DNA from 3 places in the Alteromonas sp. ABV2_168 genome. Region 2 is predicted to be linked to each of the others. Evidence: predicted binding sites of a transcription regulator. Region 2 holds the regulator's gene; each other region holds the start of a gene.

Region 1 (6,248 bases), on a different contig from region 2:
TATTTTGCTTAATGAGTTTGATTACATCAAATCGCAGAGCGATGGTGTACGGGCTTTTATTCAAAATTATCTGAATGTCAGCCAGCACGGGCAACCTGCTATCGATTACCCGTACGTTTATCTCGCGCCGGTGAACACCGGTGAGCCGTCTCCTTTCGATCTGGATAACGATGGTAAAGCCACCGGAACAGGCGGTGATGCGTGGGGATTTGGCTTGTATCCCGGCCAGTACGGCATGGTTGTATTGTCGAAATATCCCGTTGTACATGATCAGGTGCACAGCTTGCAGACACTTAAGTGGAAAGATATGCCCGGTGCTCAGAAGCCCGTTGACCCGGCCACAGATACTCCCTGGTATAACGAAGAGGAATGGGCTGAGTTCCGGTTAAGCTCCAAGTCTCACTGGGATATACCCGTTAACGTTAATGGCCGCATTGTGCATGTACTTGCTATGCATCCCACACCGCCTAATTTCGATGGTGATGAAGACCGAAACGGAAAGCGGAACCATGATGAAATCAGGTTGATGGCTGACTATCTGTCTCCGGATAAAGGCGAATATATTATTGATGATGAGGGTAAGCAATCCGGTCTGCCGGAAAACACCCGTTTCGTACTGGCGGGCGATTTCAACGCTGCCGATGCGGGTGATAAACACCGGCCCGGCGTCATAGAACAGCTTATTGATAACCGGTACGTGAACGGCAATGTTATCCCGGAAAGTGAAGGTGGCCGTGAACATTCAACAGAGCCTTACAGCCGCAGGTTCACTGCACACTGGGGGGCAAGGGCAGATTACGTTTTACCGTCAAGATATGGTTTTGAAGTGACCGGTAGCGGTGTTTTCTGGCCCGAAAAAGCCAGCCCGTTGTACCGTCTGGTGAAAGATCGTGAAGCAAGTTCTGATCACCGCCTGGTCTGGCTGGACGTTAAGTTAACCGGTAAGTGATTAAACAGGCCGGGCAGATGTATTTCTGTCCGGCCTGTCAGGGTTTAGCTGCGGTTGCTGTTGTTACGTCTTATTACTTTGCTTTCCAGCGCAGGGTTAGCAAGCTCAAGTACAACGGCGCGCTCTAAAATGATATTGCCGTTAACAACCACATCGTCCGTGATTGAAAGCACCGGTTGTTCGGATTTGTTCTTCATCCAGCCATTTTCTGTTTCTTCAAATACGATGTCGCCGTAGATCCGGGTATTGCCTGACAAGCTGACATCACCGTTTTGCGTTGTGACTGAGCCTTTTATCTCGCCATCCGGCACCGAAATGTCGCCATTCACTGTTTCCAAATCGCCTTCCACCAGACTATTCACAGAAAGCCCGATATTGCCATTTACCGTAGACATATCACCAAACACATTCAGGTTTTTACCGGCATTGATATCGCCGTTAACCGTACTCGCTTCATTGATTGCAGCGTTATCTGCAATACTGATATTGCCATTCACCGTACTGACATCTTCAGCAACAGTAAATGTTTGCAAAGTCACGTCTCCGTTGACGGAAGACACATCACCAGCATGGCGGCCTTCATAGATGGTTACCGATCCCAGCACACTGCTTACATCGCCGCCATCGTGATAATCACCGTTACCCCCGACATTGATAACACAGCCTGATAACGTGGCAGCACACAAAAGTGATAAAGCAATAATTGAGAGATTCCTGTTTAGCATTCTATTTTCCGTTTTGTAGTGATGTGTGTCCGGTATGGCGTTAATACTTCCGTTTATTGCCGGGAAGCATTCACTTAATGACGAGCAATAACCGCACACGAATGAGTGTAAAAAGTATGTCAAGTTCAGCAATTGCTGAGCCAAAATTGATTATTTATTTAAAATCAGGAGGTTATGGGTTTTTGGCGTGCTGGGGGAAGGGGAGAGCGTATTTGGAAGTAGTCCGGAACACCATATTTTGGTGTTCCGGACCAAAAATGCTTACTGATCGAGCGGAGTATTAAAATCTTCTGACAGTTCGAAGTCGCCTTCTACGGTGGTCAGCACATTACCGTCGAAATTAAGTACCAGTTGCTTCTGGAAATCTTCACCGCGTTTGGACATACCGCGCTTCATATCGTACACGTAATACCAAGTGCTCTTATCAAAAGAGTCTTCAACAACAGGGTGGCCAAGAACATAAACAACCTGCTCTTTGGTCATGCCAACACGCAGCTTTTTAACGTCACGTTCGTCCAGAAAGTTGCCCTGTGGCACATCAATCCGGTAGATCCAGTTGTTACAGGCAGTGGTGAAAAATACAGCGGTTAACAAAATAGCGATTTGATACAACTTCATGCGTGAGCTTGTCCAGTTATGCTTTGATTATAGTGACAGGCATTACCTTTGCCGGCAAACCAGTGTCAGAATGCGGCTGTCGCAAAATAATGCGCGACAGCATGCTACCCAATCACCTATGACCAATCAACCGCTTATTAGTTCGATTCTGCACTTTCTAACAGTTCTCTGGCATTTGCCAGTGCTGATTCGGTTACCTTGTCACCGGCAAGTAACCTGGCAAGTTCGTCTATCCGGTCCTGCTTCGTTAATGGCAACATCTGTGTTTCTGTTGTACTACCATCACTGAACTTGGTCACAAACAACTGGTTATGGGCCTGTGCAGCAACCTGAGGTAAGTGCGTAACACACATAACCTGACTCACTTTACCCAGCCGGCGTAACAAACCACCCACAATAGCGGCGGTAGGGCCGCTGATCCCCGTATCGACCTCATCAAAAATCATGGTCGGTGTTGCGTGTTTGTCGCTGGTCAGTACCTGAATGGCAAGCCCGATACGCGACAGCTCACCGCCCGACACCACTTTCTCCAGCTTGTCTGCCGGCTGACCGGGGTTAGTGGATACCAGGAAAGTCACATCATCCAGACCAGACGCCACAGGCGTTTTGTCTTCCTGATAATCGACAGCAATATTAATGACCGCATGAGGCATATTCATCTGACGGATTTGCCCCTGAATCGCTTCTGCCAGCTTAACCGAAGCAACCTGCCTTGATGCCGAAAGTGCCTCACAGGCCTGACGGTAAGCATCTTTTGCTTCAACGACCTCATGCTGTAAATCTTCAAGACGATTCTCATCCTGCTCCAGACCGGCAAATTCTGCCGCCAGTGCCTGATGATGGCCGAATAGTTCTTCAGGCATCACTGTATGCTTACGTGCCAGTTCCATGGCTTTGCTGTAACGGGATTCCACCTGTTGCAGCCGCAGAGGATCTATTTCAAGATCATCGCAATAGCTGCGTAATTCTCTGGCCGCTTCTTCTACCTGAATAGAGGCATCGTTCAGCAAGGCAATAATCGGCGTCAGTGCGCTGTCGTGTTCTTCCAGCTCAGACAGACGGTCAAGACCATTTTGGATAATGGATAACGCATTACCTTCATCATTCTCATACAGGTTATAAAAACTCGTTTGCGCCTGTTCCAGCAATGCCTGGCCGTTACTCAACCTGCGGTGCTCAATTTCCAGTTCGGTAAATTCGCCGTCTTCAATAGCAAACTCATCCAGTTCCTGTACCTGGTAGGCCAGCAGTTGCTGGCGGTCAGCACGCTGTTGCGCCTGTGTTTCCAGGTTTTTCAGTTCCGACTGTTTCTGCCTCCACAAGCGGTAGTTATCTGACACGGCGCTCAGCAAGGCAGGATGCGCGGCATACTGATCCACCAGCTTTCGCTGGTAATCGTCTTTCAAAAGCTGAAGGTGCGTGTTCTGGCCATGGATAGCAATGAGGTACTGGCCGAACTGTTTCAGCTGCTGCAGCGATACCGGTGTGCCGTTAATGAACGCTTTCGATCTGCCTTCGCGGGAAATGACACGGCGTACAAAACAGCTGTCGTCATCTTCATCCAGCAATTCCTGCTCATCCAGCCAGGCCAGTGCAGCTTTGTGGCCTTTCAGATTAAAATGGGCAACGATTTCAGCTTTAGGCGCGTCTTTACGCACCGCGCCGGCATCGGCCCGCTCACCCAGACAAAGGCTGAGTGCATCAATGGCAATAGACTTACCCGCACCGGTTTCACCGGTGATGGCCGTCATACCCGACTCAAGATTGACAGATAATTGCTTAACAACAGCGAAATTTTTGATCGACAGATTAACCAGCATGTGTTCACCGCAGTATGTTTATACAGTATGTGTAAATATATACAGTATTCTGGCCGTGTAAAGTGAAGTTGTAGGTTTTAATGACAGTGTCATTTCTTACAATCTGATGTAATTGTTTATATTCAGTAAGTTAAGTCATTTATAGTAGTTTTTTATGGGAATGAAAATTTTTCGAGCGGCGGTTATTCGGTTTGGCTTTGTACGCGAGTATAAGGAGGTGTCCACTGAATCGCCACTGATTTCCTGGACGTCTCTCAGTTAGATAAACTAACTGAAAAGAGAGGTGTATATGAGCGGTAAACGCTACCCTGAAGAATTCAAAATTGAAGCGGTCAAACAAGTCGTTGATCGTGGCCATACTGTCGCCGATGTTGCCAAGCGACTCGATATTACTACTCACAGCTTGTATGCCTGGGTTAAGAAGTTCGGCCCTGATTCTAAGAAGCATAATGATTTATCTGAGGCCCAGGCTGAGATAAAGCGGCTTCAGAAGGAATTAAAACGGGCTACAGAAGAACGGGACATATTAAAAAAAGCCGCGGCGTACTTCGCAAAGCAGTCCGATTGAGGTACGCCTTTATCAAGGATAATAGCTAATTCTGGCCTGTCCGTTGGCTATGTCGAATGCTGGATGTTCATCCGAGCGGATACTATGCCTGGAGCAGTAAGCCTCTGTCGAAACGCGATAAAGCCAACCGTCGTCTAACAGGACTAATTAAGCAATTCTGGCTGGAGTCTGGTGGCGTGTACGGCTACCGCAAAATTCATTCAGATTTACGGGACATCGGTGAACGATGCGGTATTAACCGCGTGTACCGACTCATGGTTCGGGAAGGGTTACGTGCCCAGGTTGGCTATCGACGGCCTCGTCATCGAGGCGGAGAAAGTCACTTTGTGGTTCCAAACAGGCTGAATCGAGAATTTAATCCCGCTGCGCCTGATGAAGCCTGGGTAACGGATATCACCCACATCCGAACTCACGAAGGCTGGCTATATCTGGCGGTTGTCGTGGACTTGTTCTCCCGAAAGGTTATCGTCTGGTCAATGCAGCAGCGAATAACGAAAGATATTGTGCTCAATGCCCTGTTGATGGCTGTATGGCGCCGGAATCCAAAGCAACAAGTGACAGTGCACTCAGATCAAGGAAGTCAATATACGAGCCATGACTGGCAGGCATTCCTAAAAGCGAATGGTCTGGAGGGAAGTATGAGCCGACGTGGTAACTGTCATGATAACGCCGTTGCAGAAAGCTTCTTCCAACTGCTGAAGCGAGAGAGAATCAAAAAGAAAATCTACTCAACCAGAGATGATGCCCGTGCTGACATATTCGATTACATCGAAATGTTTTATAACTGTAAACGCAAACATTGTTCCAATAAATTACTGTCACCAGTAGAGTATGAAAGACGCCATGTTCAACGGCTGGGAAGTGTCTAGGCTAATAGTGGCGATTCACTTAACAAACAAATTTGAATTAATACAAGTTAGCAGGCATGGGAAAAAGGACATGAAGCATGTGTGGATACTGCATTGAGGGTGAGGCAATTAAGTGCCTGTGGGATAACCAGTTTGATATTGATAAGCTAGCAGACGTAATGAAGGGGAAAGACCTAGAATATATTGTGTCAGAATATCATTTGTTCCCTGAGTTTGTTGACGAAAGCGCAGCGCTGGCAAGCTTTCGCGAGCGCTTGCAACCTAACCATCCTTTGAGTCTATGGGCGACGCTCCGTCAGGTGATATTAACAGGGAGCATTTCTTCTTCGTTCTATAGTGAACTAGAAGAGCAGGTATGCGCTGGCGTTTTGCAGCAGGAGCTCAGTCACTACGGCGCAGATATTCAGCTCCCCATACCAGCTTTTTCTCAATTAGTGAGTTCAAAGTCACTTTCTCAGTTTTTACAGCGTTACTCGACACTCATTCCTAGCCTCATTGAAGAAGCGAAATGTATCATCAGGCAGATATCGAGAGATTTCGTTTCGCCATTTTTTACGAAGGGTGAAAACGAAGGTGGGATGTTTGCAAATATGTCGTTGCCTACATACGAGGAAGACGAGCATTCTGCGTTTTATAATCTACCTATTACTATTTTTCTAGCGGCAGATATTCTCATCTCCCATGAGCCTGCGGCTGTAG
Region 2 (6,248 bases):
TGACTTCAGACCAGCCGGTAGATATACGCGGTGTACAGACCATCATTAAAAGTAACGGTTTCAATGCAAACCTGCGTACCCAACAATATGAGTTAATTGATCATGTGCAGACAATTTATTCCCCGGGCAGTTAGCCTTTTCGCAGCAATAGCGCTGCTTGCTGCTGCCGGTGAGGCAATGGCCGGCTCCGGTGATTTTGAAAAGCCTATTACCGTGGATGCTAAGTCACAGTTTATTGACGGTAAAAAGAAGAAATCGGTTTTTAAAGACGATGTGAAGATTACCCAGGGTTCACTCATCATTGCCGCAGATGAAGTTGAAGCCATCGCCAGTGAAGGCGAAGGGAAAGAGGTTTTTATTGCCCGCGGAAAACCAGCCACTTATTCTCAAACGCTGGATGACGGCGCAAAAGTAAAAGCCAGCGCAAATGAAATTCGCTACGAAGTAGCCAAACAACTTATTTCCTTGCAAGGTGATGCGAAAATCCAGCAAGATACCAGCATGGTCCAGGGAGATAGCATCACCTATGACATGTCAAAAGAGCAACTTCTGGCAACCGGCGGTGAAAGTAACAGCAACGGCCGGGTAACCACGGTTTTCCGTCCTGACACAGTTAAAGAGCTGAAGGAAGAGAACAAGACTTCAGACAGCAACGAAAACGAGGGTAACTGAGTTACATGGCAACCCTGAGTGCGACTCACCTGGCAAAGTCGTATAAATCACGCCAGGTCGTCCGTGACGTTAGTTTATCGGTTTCTACCGGACAGATAGTAGGTCTGCTGGGTCCTAACGGTGCAGGTAAAACCACAACGTTTTACATGATTGTCGGTCTTGTGCCGCTGGACAAAGGCAAAATCCTCATTGATGAGCAGGAGCTGACGCACCAGCCAATGCACGAACGTGCCCGCCGGGGAATTGGCTATTTACCCCAGGAGGCATCCATTTTCCGCAAGCTGACCGTACATGAAAACATCATGGCGATATTACAGACGCGTAAAGACTTAAAAAGTCATCAACGTGAACAGGAAGCGGATGCACTACTTGATGAATTTAATATTAATCATATACGTAATAGTACAGGTATGAGTTTGTCGGGTGGCGAACGCCGCCGGGTTGAAATTGCCCGCGCACTGGCAGCCAATCCGCAATTTATTTTGCTCGATGAACCCTTCGCCGGAGTTGACCCGATTTCGGTTAATGATATAAAGAAGATCATTCAGCACTTACGGGACAGAGGTATCGGTATCCTCATCACCGACCACAATGTCAGGGAAACCCTTGATGTGTGTGAAGAGGCCTATATCGTCAGTCATGGAGAACTGATTGCTCAGGGCACCGCAGAACAGGTATTAAGTAATCAAAAAGTTCGTGATGTATACCTTGGTGAGCAATTCAGGCTATAGTTAAGATATCGGGATGAGCATTTAGCGGAGATTTCGCCACCGGCACTCACACCGCTACAACCGGATGTCCTTTTTAGAGTTTATATAAGACGTAGATGAAACCATCTTTACAGTTAAAATTTAGCCAACAACTAACAATGACGCCTCAGCTTCAGCAGGCGATCAAGCTATTGCAGTTGTCTACGCTGGACTTACAACAAGAAATTCAGGAAGCTCTCGATTCTAATCCTTTGCTGGAAGTCGACGACAGCTCCGACAACGATGTAATTGAGAAAAATAACATCGACAATGATGACAGCATGCAAGAGTCTGCAACAGCCTCATCTTCTGACAGCATGGATACCGGTGAAGCACTGGAAAAGAATGATTTACCGGATGAGCTGCCCATCGACAGTACCTGGGATGAGTACATTTCTGCGTCTTCTGCCCCCGCGCCCGGCCCTTCCGGGGGTGATGATGAACAAATCTTTCAGGGTGAAACCACCGAAAATATTCAGGACCATCTGCTGTGGCAAATGCGTCTGACACCTTTTTCTGACACAGACCGCGCCATCGCGCTGGCGATCATCGATTCCATTGATGAGTCCGGCTATCTAACGGTTACCGTTGACGACATTCTGCAAAGCGTAAACAGTGAAGATATGGAAGAGCCCGTAGAAGAAGATGAGGTTGAGTGCGTACTTAAACGTATTCAGCTATTTGATCCTCTCGGTTCCGGCTCCCGCACACCGCAGGAGTGCTTGTTAGTTCAGCTGGCGCAATTTGCACCGGAAACACCGTGGCTGGAAGAAGCCAAACTACTGCTCAGAGAGCATTCCGATCTGTTAGGCAGTAAAGATTACCGTACGTTAATGCGTAAAACCCGCCTGAAAGAAGATCAGTTACGGGAAGCGATGCGTTTGCTGCAAACGCTTAATCCCCGTCCGGGCAGTGCATTAATTACGAAAGAACCCGAATATGTCATTCCGGATGTATCGGTTGCGAAGAAAAATGGCCGTTGGGTTGTAGAATTAAACCCCGACAGCCTGCCTAAGCTCAGTGTTAATCAGCAGTATGCTGCAATGAGCCGTAAAGCAAGAAACAGCAGTGATTCACAATTTATCCGCTCTCACATGCAGGAAGCAAAATGGTTTATTAAGAGCCTTGAGAGCCGGAACGATACGCTGCTGAAAGTAGCAAATTGTATTGTTCAGCAACAGATGGGCTTTTTTGAGCATGGCCCTGAAATGATGAAACCAATGGTGCTGAATGATGTCGCAGAAATGGTAGATATGCACGAATCTACTATTTCCAGGGTAACAACGCAGAAGTACATGCACACGCCCCGTGGTATTTTCGAGTTGAAGTATTTCTTCTCCAGCCACGTTGCCACTGAATCAGGTGGTGAGTGTTCATCTACAGCGATTCGCGCCCTGATTAAAAAGCTGGTTGCCGCTGAAAAGCCAAGCAAGCCACTGAGTGACAGCAAGATTGCTTCGTTGTTGGCCGATCAAGGCATTATGGTTGCCCGGCGAACAATAGCAAAGTACCGGGAATCCTTGTCGATCCCGCCGTCTAACCAACGCAAAAGCCTTATCTAACTTAAGGCTGCTCAAAATAAGGAAGACGAAATATGCAAATCAACCTTTCTGGTCATCACATTGAGATCACTGATTCTTTGCGTAATTATGTCGATACTAAGTTCAGCAAACTGGAACGTCATTTTGACCACATATCAAATGTGCACGTTATTTTAAATGTTGAAAAGCTTAGCCAAAAAGCAGAAGCAACGGTTCATCTTAGCGGCGCGGAAGTCTTCGCCTCTTCCGAAAATCAGGACATGTATGCTGCCATTGACAGCATGGTCGATAAGCTCGACAGGCAGGTCCTGAAACACAAGGAAAAGCTTAAAAAGCACTAATTGAATTCATGGATATACAAGCCATAGTCAGCCTGGACCGCACCGAGTGTGCGGTCCAGTGCAATAGCAAAAAACGCATTCTCGAAATCATCAGCGGGATTGCAGCTAAAAATAACCCCGATGTTGATGAAGCCACCGTGTTAAGTAGCCTGCTGGCCCGTGAGCGAATGGGCAGCACAGGTATAGGTAACGGCATTGCCCTCCCCCACGGTCGCCTGGCCGGACTGGAAAATGTCATCGCCATCGTAGTTACCAGCACACCCGCCATCGATTTTGATGCTATCGACAACAAACCTGTGGATATTTTCTTTACTCTGCTTGTCCCTCAGGAACAAACCGAAGGACATTTACAAACTCTGGCCATGGTTGCCGGAAAACTCAGCGATAAAGAAACCATAAAAACTATCCGCAAAGCTCAGACAAGTGATGATATTATTCGCGCATTACAGTAACTTAGTGTAATACGCACCGACAACACGTGACTTCAGGAGAAACGGCGTGAAGTTAATCATCATCAGCGGACGTTCCGGTTCAGGAAAATCAGTAGCACTTCGTGCCCTTGAGGATCTGGGGTACTACTGCGTCGATAATATTCCGGTTAATCTGTTACCAGCCCTGACACACACTGTCGCCGATGAATACGAGCAGGTAGCTGTGAGTATTGATGTCAGAAACTTGCCTAAAGAGCCTTCTGAGCTGGTTGAAATTCTCGACTACCTGCCGGAGTCATGGACTGTCACCATCGTATATATTGACGCAAGTGACGATATGCTGGTGCGCCGGTTCAGCGAAACCCGGCGGTTACATCCGCTGGCCAAACTGAATAAGTCATTGTCAGATGCCATCCAGACAGAACGTGAACTGCTGGCGCCTGTAGCGGAAAGAGCGGATTTGAATATTGATACCGACTCTCTGAGCATCCACCAGCTGGCAGAATTAATCCGCGAGCGTATCCTCGGTAAGAAAAGCTCACGACTTGTTCTGGTATTTGAATCATTCGGCTTTAAACACGGTATTCCCAAAGATGCAGACTATGTGTTTGACGCCCGTTTTCTGCCAAACCCTCACTGGGAGCCGGATTTAAAACACCTGACAGGCCTGGATACACCGGTTCAGGTTTTCCTCAGTTCCCAGCCTATAGTGACCAAATTTATCTGGCAGATTCAGAACCTCATCACGACCTGGTTGCCACACCTTGAACGGAACAACCGCAGTTATGTGACAGTCGCTATCGGATGTACAGGCGGACAGCACCGTTCAGTTTATGTAGCGGAATCACTGGCGAAAAACTTCCGGGAATCTCATCCTGATGTCCAGATCCGCCACAGGGAGCAAAGTAAATAATGCGCATAGAGAAATCTCTGACTATTGTTAATAAACTGGGCCTGCATGCCAGAGCTGCAACGCAGTTGGTGCAACTGGCGAATCAGTTTGATGCCGAAGTTATTTTACAAAAAGGCGATAAGCAGGCTAATGCCAATAGTGTGCTGGGACTGATGATGATGGAAAGTCATCAGGGGGAACAGGTTACTGTGATCTCTGAAGGTCCGGATGCTGAAGCTGCAATGGATGCCGTCGAGGCATTAATTGCAGGCAGATTTAACGAAGATGAATAGCGCCGGCACACCACTGAGTGTGCAGTGCCGGCGAAGGCTTAAAGGCAATCCCGTTGAAACGTTTCATCAGTTTAATCATCTTTTTGACAGTGATGGCTTCTCAAAGCTCAGTATGGTGTGCTGAGCACAGAAAAAGTCTGATAACCGGTGGTACGGCCTGGCCTCCTTATCTGTACATAACAGACAATAATGAGCCGGCCGGTGAAGACTACCAATTGTTGAAGTCGGTTTTAGGCAAGCTGGATTATGCACTGGAAAGCCAGATCCTGCCTGAAAGACGGGTCACTCAGCAAATAGAACTGGGGCAAATTGATGTAGTTACAGGTGCAGCTTTCACACCGGCGAGAGCACTGAAAAACTATTTTTCTGTTCCTTACCGCAAAGAAACCATCAGCTTTGCCTTTCATCCTTCCCATCATGACGAATATGCCGGCAAATCTCTTGAAACCTTACTAAGGGAAGGCAAAACCCTGGCGTTAAATACCGGCGGATGGTATGGCGACTGGTTTAATGAAACAGTCACTGAGCAGTACAGCGCGCAGCTTATTCATCTGGATTCCATTAACCGGCGGTTACAGTTTCTGAACAGAGGCCGTGTCGATTTGGTGCTGGACGATATCAGAGTGATTAGCTTTAATGCTGAACTGCTGCATCTCGAACTGGAAATCAGTGATAATCCCGTGAACGTGCAGGACGTCCACTTCATGTTCAGTAAACAATCTGTGGACCCGGGCTTCATCGATAAATTCAATCACGTCCTGTCTGGCTATGTTAAAGACCCGGATCCTGCGAGCTGAGCCTTCAACCTCACACCTTATTCTGCTGCCGTATTATCCCTGACATTTTTTTGCACCGTTATCGCGGCAAACAAACTCAGGACGAATGCCATTCCATAGAATCCTTTTTCACTCAGCAACAGGTTGGCGTTTACCAGACCAATCACTAACAGTGCAATAGCAGCACCAAGGCCAAACCAGCACAACATCAGATATATTTTCGTTGTCTGTATGCCTTCCATTTTGTCCCGCACTGTTTTTTGAACAGACACAGCAGCAAACAGTCCAAACAGAAATACAGCAAAGTAGTAGCCTTTTTCATTGAGTGGCATATCGGCATTCAGGAGTCCGGTTATGTAAGCGGCAAATCCTGTCAGCAGTGCAATAACAGAAGCAATAAAAAAGGCTTTCGTAGGTTTATTTGCGTTCATGATGATCTCCGTTTTGTATCAGTGACTGGCATACAGCACGGTTTGATGTGCCACCAGTTGATTGTTTTCCAGATAATTAGCAATAGTGGTGAACGTAGCGGTTTGTATCGCGCCCGGATGGT
Region 3 (6,248 bases), on a different contig from region 2:
TCCAGTTCGGCGAGCCAGTGGTTTACGTAGCTTTTTTTCATTGCCGGAAGCGGTTTACTGTTTTCGCCTTTGCCATGCTGAACAAGCAGAGCGCGTGTGCCCCGTTCATGGGCGTTTTTGAGTTGCTTGTAAAGTAAGTCTCTGGATTCAGCGAGGGTCAGGTTTTTAAGGGATATACGCTGTTCAAGTTCATACTTACCCAGCCGTAAGTTCTTAAACACGCCGTCCTGAATGCCGGGTTGTTGAAAAGCAATGAAATCGTCGGGTTTGACGGGTTTCACGTTTTCCATACTGAGGGGATTGAATATGTCCGGATTATCTTTGGCCAGTGCGGCTCTTTTGGCCTTTTTCGCAAGGCTGTCCTGTGCGTCGTGATTGAATACTTTGTCGTCTGTAGTTATCCGTTGTACATCGCCCATCTCTTCCATGAAAGAACGTAAATCATCATCGTCGAACTGGTGGTGCATGGCTGACCTCGAACACAAAGAATATGTCGCTTAACGCTATGGCGTCCCTAGCTGGAATCGAACCAACATCTAAGCCTTAGGAGGGCCTTGTTTTATCCATTAAACTATAGGGACATCCGGTCCGGAACTGCCGGAGAACCGCTATTATAGCTATCCTGAATGGAAGTTGAACCCGCAATTCTCTGATTTACCGTGTTTTCTATCGTCTGGCTACAAAATCATTGGGCTGGATATTGGCAAGAATTCCCCCGTCAACCGCTTCAACCGTAGCGCTGTCAACGGATGCGCTGGTTACCCGCACTTTCACGGGATAAAGGTTATATTGCAAAAATGTCATACCCTGCGGATCGCGCACCTGGCTGGTTTTATAGACGGTGAGTTCGTCACCGGGTTGAATACCATGACTCCGGCCAATGGATACCTGCAAGACATCGCCTCTGACGGCCAGTACCCGGCCGGTAGCAGGCTGACAGGTGAGCATATCATCAATATCTTCAACCACGCCGGTAAACAACCGGTTGACGGCTTTGCCGTATTCACTTTGCCAGAACCGATAGCTGCTGACATCAATCTGTGAGAACTGATCGAATTCCCACACGGCTTCGGTAGCATAATTTTTCTGCATGAGTACGGCACCGTTCATACCGTCTACCAGAGATACATCGAGGGAAAACTGACGCAATGCATCATCACTCTTCCAGAATGCCAGTGAAGAGTGAGCGGGACGCAGCATACTCAAATCTGTAATGGTTGCTGCCAGAATGTATTGTGAGCGGCTCTGACGGGCCAGGTCAGGTGCCTGAGCCAGCACATTAGCGCGGTTCCATCTGACAGTGTAGGGCACTATCTGAGCCAGAGAAGTTAATTCAGAGCGGGCTTTAAATAATTGCTGGAGGTGTCTGGGTGCCTGTTCGGATAAATCGTGGATTTGTCCGTCCTGTGCCTGCGCCCTGTGTTCGATAGGAAACCAGGTGGTGACCAGGGTTTTTTGAAAGTCAGCAGCACTGCAAGTAGCGGTTTGCGGAAAAATATCTGCCCGTATGGTTACTGTTACATAATCGCTGTGCCATTTCTCATCAATAAGCTCAAGGTTGTTTACTTCTCCGCTGGCACTAATTTGAAGCCTGTCTTCCTGCAACAGTCCGTTGGTCAGCATCTGAACACTTTGCACAGAAGCGCCGGCAAAAATCATTGCCTGTCTGATCGCCTCTTCGGTGGCCTTTGCTTTGGCGGCAATTTTATCTCCGCCCTGGATGAGTGCCTGTCCTCTGGCTTCATACCAGGCGGCAGAAGTTTGCCACGACAGTAATAAAAATAGCCCTGTAAGAAACAGTTTAATCCCCGCTGGCCGGAGCAAATTGTCAATTCGAGTCATCTTTATCACCGCAATCATATTTAAAATGAAGCGGAACCGCTGGCGAAGCAGCGTTTCCGGCTTTATGTGCAAAGACAAGAGCAAAAAACGTTCCTGAAATTGCGTCTGAAAAATGGCGCAGAACATCAGGGCACGGTTATTGCTGGAAACGGGTAACAGAAACAATCTGCTGTGGATGCAGAACAATGGTGTTCAGCGACATTCAGCAAACTGATTAAGAACTACAGGTGGGTTATGCAATCTATTATCCTGCGATCAGCAAGAGCGACAGGCGTCAGTCTGGTATTACTGCTGGGTGGTTGCTCAGGGCTTATTGATAAGCATGTTGAGTGGGAAGTGGTGGAGCCGGAAAGTTACCCCGTGCTGACAGCGATAGGATATGCACCGGTTGCGCAGCAAATGGGTCAGACGGAAAATGACCGCTCCCTGATGGCAATGAAAGCATCAAAGCTGGATGCCTACCGCGAACTGGCTGAGCAGGTATACGGTCAGCGACTGAATGGTTCTCAGTCGGTGGCGAACATGGTGATGCAGGATTCACAATTAAAAGCATCTGTTGAAGGCGTGATCCGCGGCGCGAGGGTGATAAAAAGTTATCCGGTGGGCGAGGATACTTACGCTACTGAGTTAGAGCTGGACATGCGTAAGGTGTACGATATTTACCTGACAACCGCTAAGCCTAAAAGGATTAGAGACGTTACTTATTACTGAGCCGGTTTACTGGCTCCGGTCTTCTGCAAAAAGCAAAAAAGCCCGTTTTCACGGGCTTTTTGGTACTTGTCACTGTTATCAGGCGCTCACGCCTCTGCCTAGTCCGGAGCCTTTCGGCTTTCCGCTTTTATCGTAGGTCAGAGATTCTTTGGCGCGGACTTCCAGCATTAAATTACGCAGGTGGGTCAACCTGAGCTGACCCTGTTCAACGGCTTTTTGATTAACTGATGTACGGTACTGACACTCTTCGAGAAGCTTTTTGGCCTGGGCAATCAAGGCGGTAACATCGTCTGGCGCTGTTTTTTCCGCTGTAAGTGCAGTGTATTGCTTACTGATAGCAATATCACTTTGCTGAATGGTATCGAGGGTTTGCTCTTTATCCTTGAGCAGATTCATCAATGCCTCAGCATCCCGGGAGCTGATCAGGTGCAATTCCTGTTCAAGCAAAGTCGCCAGATGCGTTAAGTTTGCGATCTGTTGCTCCAGTGCCTGTACCAGTGACTGCGACATAAATTACTCTCTACGATTTAATGCCAAAAACCTGCGCTTCTAACCGTGCGATTTTCTGCGCCAGGGAATCCGGGTCGATTTTATACTCACCACTTTGAATGGCTTTCTTCAGTTTGTCGACCTTTTCCTGATTGACCGGCGCCTCAGTGCCTTTCTTCTGTACCTGACTTAACTGCTGGGCAGACTGAGTCAGTGAGACAGAGTCCTGGCGCGGAGCCGTTGTCTGTGTATTTTTCGCCGCAGCTTCCTGTTGCTGCGCCGTTTGTGTCTGTGCCTGCTGATTATTCAGCTTTGCATTGTCAATGGGCGCCTTAGGGGTTCCATTGTTAACATTGTTGATTGCCATAAATTTTTTCCACTACCAATAACACCTCATACACGTTATCGGCCTGAACTGGCGCATCTTTAACCTTTTTTCAGTGTTTTTTACTGTTTGAGGCTATAAATTCACAACCACTGTTTGCGTGCTGGCAACTTCAGCGATAAGCGTCTTTTTCGACGATGCGTTAACTACCTGAATACTATCGCCTATTACCCCGTCCTGTCTAGCGATGCCGGCCGTTTTCACCTGCATTCCCGCGGCCTGAGCACGGATGGTGATGCGATCACCTTTACAGACAAAGCATAGCATATTTGCCTGTACAGGCTGGCCGTCACGGACCCGTCTTTTCATTCTCGCGCCGATAAGCTCCTTTTGCGACATATAACTGGTGTGCCGTAACTGGTTAATGTCTACTTCAGCCAGCTTCAGGTTTGCTGATGTCAGCACTGTGCCAGGACTGATAAGACCGGAGGTCACCACCACCGTGCGGGTCCGCACAACCCGTGCGTTGGTAAACAGATACCAGTCATTGTTGCCGCAACTCACTCTTACTGAAATATAGGACTGGGTGAGGGCGCTGCTGTCTGCGTGATACTGAAAAGGCGTATGGCAGGCTGGGATCTGAATGCGGTCATCAACTGGCACAATACTTACCTGAATATTATCGTCGCCGTGAGCGTCCCCAATAGCGCTTAACAGATAAGCCTGAGCTTCCTGCTTAATTTTTTCCCGCATCTGCGCTGAAGATTGGGCAAATGCCGGAATACTGGCTATGTTTAGCATCATCAGCAACATAACCATCAGCGGCCTGCTTAAAGATTTCTGCAATAATTTCGATAACTTTTTCTGCATGATGACTTTTTTCGTGTTCAGTTCATTGTATTTTGACTATGATTAAAAGCAGAACCTTTAGATTCGTAATGGTTAAAGTGTCACTTTTTTGGCGATTCTGTTTTTAAACATTAAGTGATATGGTGAAACGCAATGTTCGTGCCCAATTTAAATTAGAGGTGATGTATGTCAGGCATTCTTGATTCCGTTAACCAGCGCACGCAGTTAGTGGGGCAGAATAGGCTGGAGCTACTGTTGTTCAGACTCAACGGCCGTCAGCGCTTTGGTATTAACGTGTTCAAAGTGCGGGAGGTACTGCAGTGCCCGCCATTGACAGCAATGCCTAAATTGAATTCACTGGTACGGGGAATTGCGCATATCCGCGGGCAAACCATTTCTGTCATCGACCTGAGCATGGCAACAGGCGGCAGACGGATTGAAAACCTCGAAACAGCGTTTATCGTTATTGCAGAGTACAACCGCTCAGTACAGGGCTTTCTGGTTGGCGCGGTTGAACGCATTATCAATACGAACTGGGATGCCATTATGCCACCGCCGCAGGGGACGGGTCGCGCCAGTTATCTTACTGCCGTTACGGAAGTGGATAAAGAGCTGGTGGAAATTCTGGACGTAGAAAAAATTCTTAACGAAATTTCTCCCCTCAAAGCCGAGGTTAGTAAAGATGTTATCGCCGGGCTGGATACCACTGCTCAGGAAGATAAGATTATATTCATTGCCGATGATTCTTCTGTTGCCCGCAGTCAGGTGAAAAAAGCGCTGACGGCACTGGGACTGAAAATGGAGCTGGCTAAGAATGGCCTGGAAGCATTGAACCGTCTCAAAGAGATTGCTGCTGAAACCGGCGACGTTACAGATAAAGTGGGCGTACTGGTTTCCGATATAGAAATGCCGGAAATGGACGGATACACACTGACGGCTGAAATTAAAAACACCCCCGAATTGCAGAAATTAAAAGTGGTTCTTCACACGTCATTAAGCGGGGTATTCAATCAGGCGATGGTGCAAAAAGTCGGTGCCGATGATTTCATTGCAAAATTCCATCCTGATGAACTTGCTACTGCTGTAGGTAAATGGTTGTCTAATTGATTGACGAGGCCAGGGAAGCTTGAAAAATAAAGAAGTGTCTGCCGACAGTTACCGTCAATTCGGAACTTTTCTGCAGCAACAGTGTGGCATTTCATTAGGCGACAACAAGCAATATCTTGTCCGTAGCCGCTTGTCGTCTTTGATGTACGAATACGACTACGACAGCCTGGACGGACTGATTGCAGCTGTGGTACGGGGTGGAAACCGTAATTTGTTGCAATCCGTTCTGGATGCCATGACCACCAATGAAACTCTCTGGTTTCGTGATAATTATCCCTACGAGTTACTTATTAATAATATCTTGCCGCAGTACGCCAGTGAAAATCGCCGGTTGCGGGTCTGGAGTGCCGCCTGTTCCTCCGGGCAGGAGCCGTACTCCATCGCTATGTCAGTACTGGAATTTCAGCGGCAAAAACCCGGCGCTCTGAGAGCCGGCGTGGAAATTACCGGCACAGATTTGTCGTCTGCCATGCTGGAGAAGTGCAACAAAGGTGTGTATGACGAACTTTCTCTGGCCCGCGGGTTATCGGCAGAACGCCGTCAACGCTATTTCTCTCCCAACAGTGAGGGGATGGTTCAGGTCAATGAGGAAGTACGCAGAATGGTTTCTTTTAAAAGCCTGAATCTGCTGCACAGTTATACGGCCCTGGGTCGCTTCGACATCGTATTTTGCCGTAATGTACTGATCTATTTTCCGGCAGATGTGAAACAAAAGATACTGCAACAAATTGCCGCCCAGATGCAGCCCGGGGGGATTTTGTTCCTCGGCGCTTCCGAATCTATCGGTGAAGCCGGATCTCATTTTACCATGGTGAAGTGCCATCCCGGCCTTTACTATCAAAGAAATAAATAATCTCCTGACGCCCCGCCCGGGGCGTCAAAAAATACTTGGCACTTCATTTGCAAAGTTTTCAACAATAAGAAA

Evidence for each region. Region 2 encodes sigma-54, which starts transcription at its own class of promoters, with help from an activator protein. Its sites were predicted from a motif close to GTTGGCACGNNNNTNGNNT; they were not measured.
Region 1: ACXAH4_RS08885 (DUF4097 family beta strand repeat-containing protein) is a predicted target of sigma-54. The motif match lies at 1,801-1,819, and genes of this name have one in related genera.
Region 3: flgA (flagellar basal body P-ring formation chaperone FlgA) is a predicted target of sigma-54. The motif match lies at 4,365-4,383, and genes of this name have one in related genera.

What each region holds. Positions count from the first base shown of each region.
Region 1 is NZ_JBSWYQ010000004.1:267,949-274,196, reverse strand. Features, by position in the region: gene ACXAH4_RS08890 (P1 family peptidase) at 1-949, shown strand, start outside; gene ACXAH4_RS08885 (DUF4097 family beta strand repeat-containing protein) at 994-1,674, opposite strand; gene ACXAH4_RS08880 (outer membrane protein assembly factor BamE) at 1,936-2,292, opposite strand; gene recN (DNA repair protein RecN) at 2,430-4,112, opposite strand; partial or broken gene ACXAH4_RS08870 (IS3 family transposase) at 4,402-5,549, shown strand; gene ACXAH4_RS08865 (hypothetical protein) at 5,627-6,248, shown strand, end outside.
Region 2 is NZ_JBSWYQ010000003.1:367,088-373,335, reverse strand. Features, by position in the region: gene lptC (LPS export ABC transporter periplasmic protein LptC) at 1-134, shown strand, start outside; gene lptA (lipopolysaccharide transport periplasmic protein LptA) at 103-672, shown strand; gene lptB (LPS export ABC transporter ATP-binding protein) at 678-1,403, shown strand; gene ACXAH4_RS07200 (RNA polymerase factor sigma-54) at 1,499-2,983, shown strand; gene hpf (ribosome hibernation promoting factor) at 3,016-3,303, shown strand; gene ptsN (PTS IIA-like nitrogen regulatory protein PtsN) at 3,312-3,755, shown strand; gene rapZ (RNase adapter RapZ) at 3,802-4,647, shown strand; gene ACXAH4_RS07180 (HPr family phosphocarrier protein) at 4,647-4,919, shown strand; gene ACXAH4_RS07175 (substrate-binding periplasmic protein) at 4,973-5,716, shown strand; gene yiaA (inner membrane protein YiaA) at 5,734-6,126, opposite strand; gene ACXAH4_RS07165 (DUF2145 domain-containing protein) at 6,145-6,248, opposite strand, start outside.
Region 3 is NZ_JBSWYQ010000011.1:198,866-205,113, forward strand. Features, by position in the region: gene smrA (DNA endonuclease SmrA) at 1-467, opposite strand, end outside; tRNA gene ACXAH4_RS16685 (tRNA-Arg) at 507-581, opposite strand; gene ACXAH4_RS16690 (flagellar assembly protein T N-terminal domain-containing protein) at 667-1,842, opposite strand; gene ACXAH4_RS16695 (LPP20 family lipoprotein) at 2,077-2,553, shown strand; gene flgN (flagellar protein FlgN) at 2,632-3,063, opposite strand; gene flgM (flagellar biosynthesis anti-sigma factor FlgM) at 3,074-3,409, opposite strand; gene flgA (flagellar basal body P-ring formation chaperone FlgA) at 3,503-4,237, opposite strand; gene ACXAH4_RS16715 (chemotaxis protein CheV) at 4,403-5,323, shown strand; gene ACXAH4_RS16720 (CheR family methyltransferase) at 5,343-6,176, shown strand.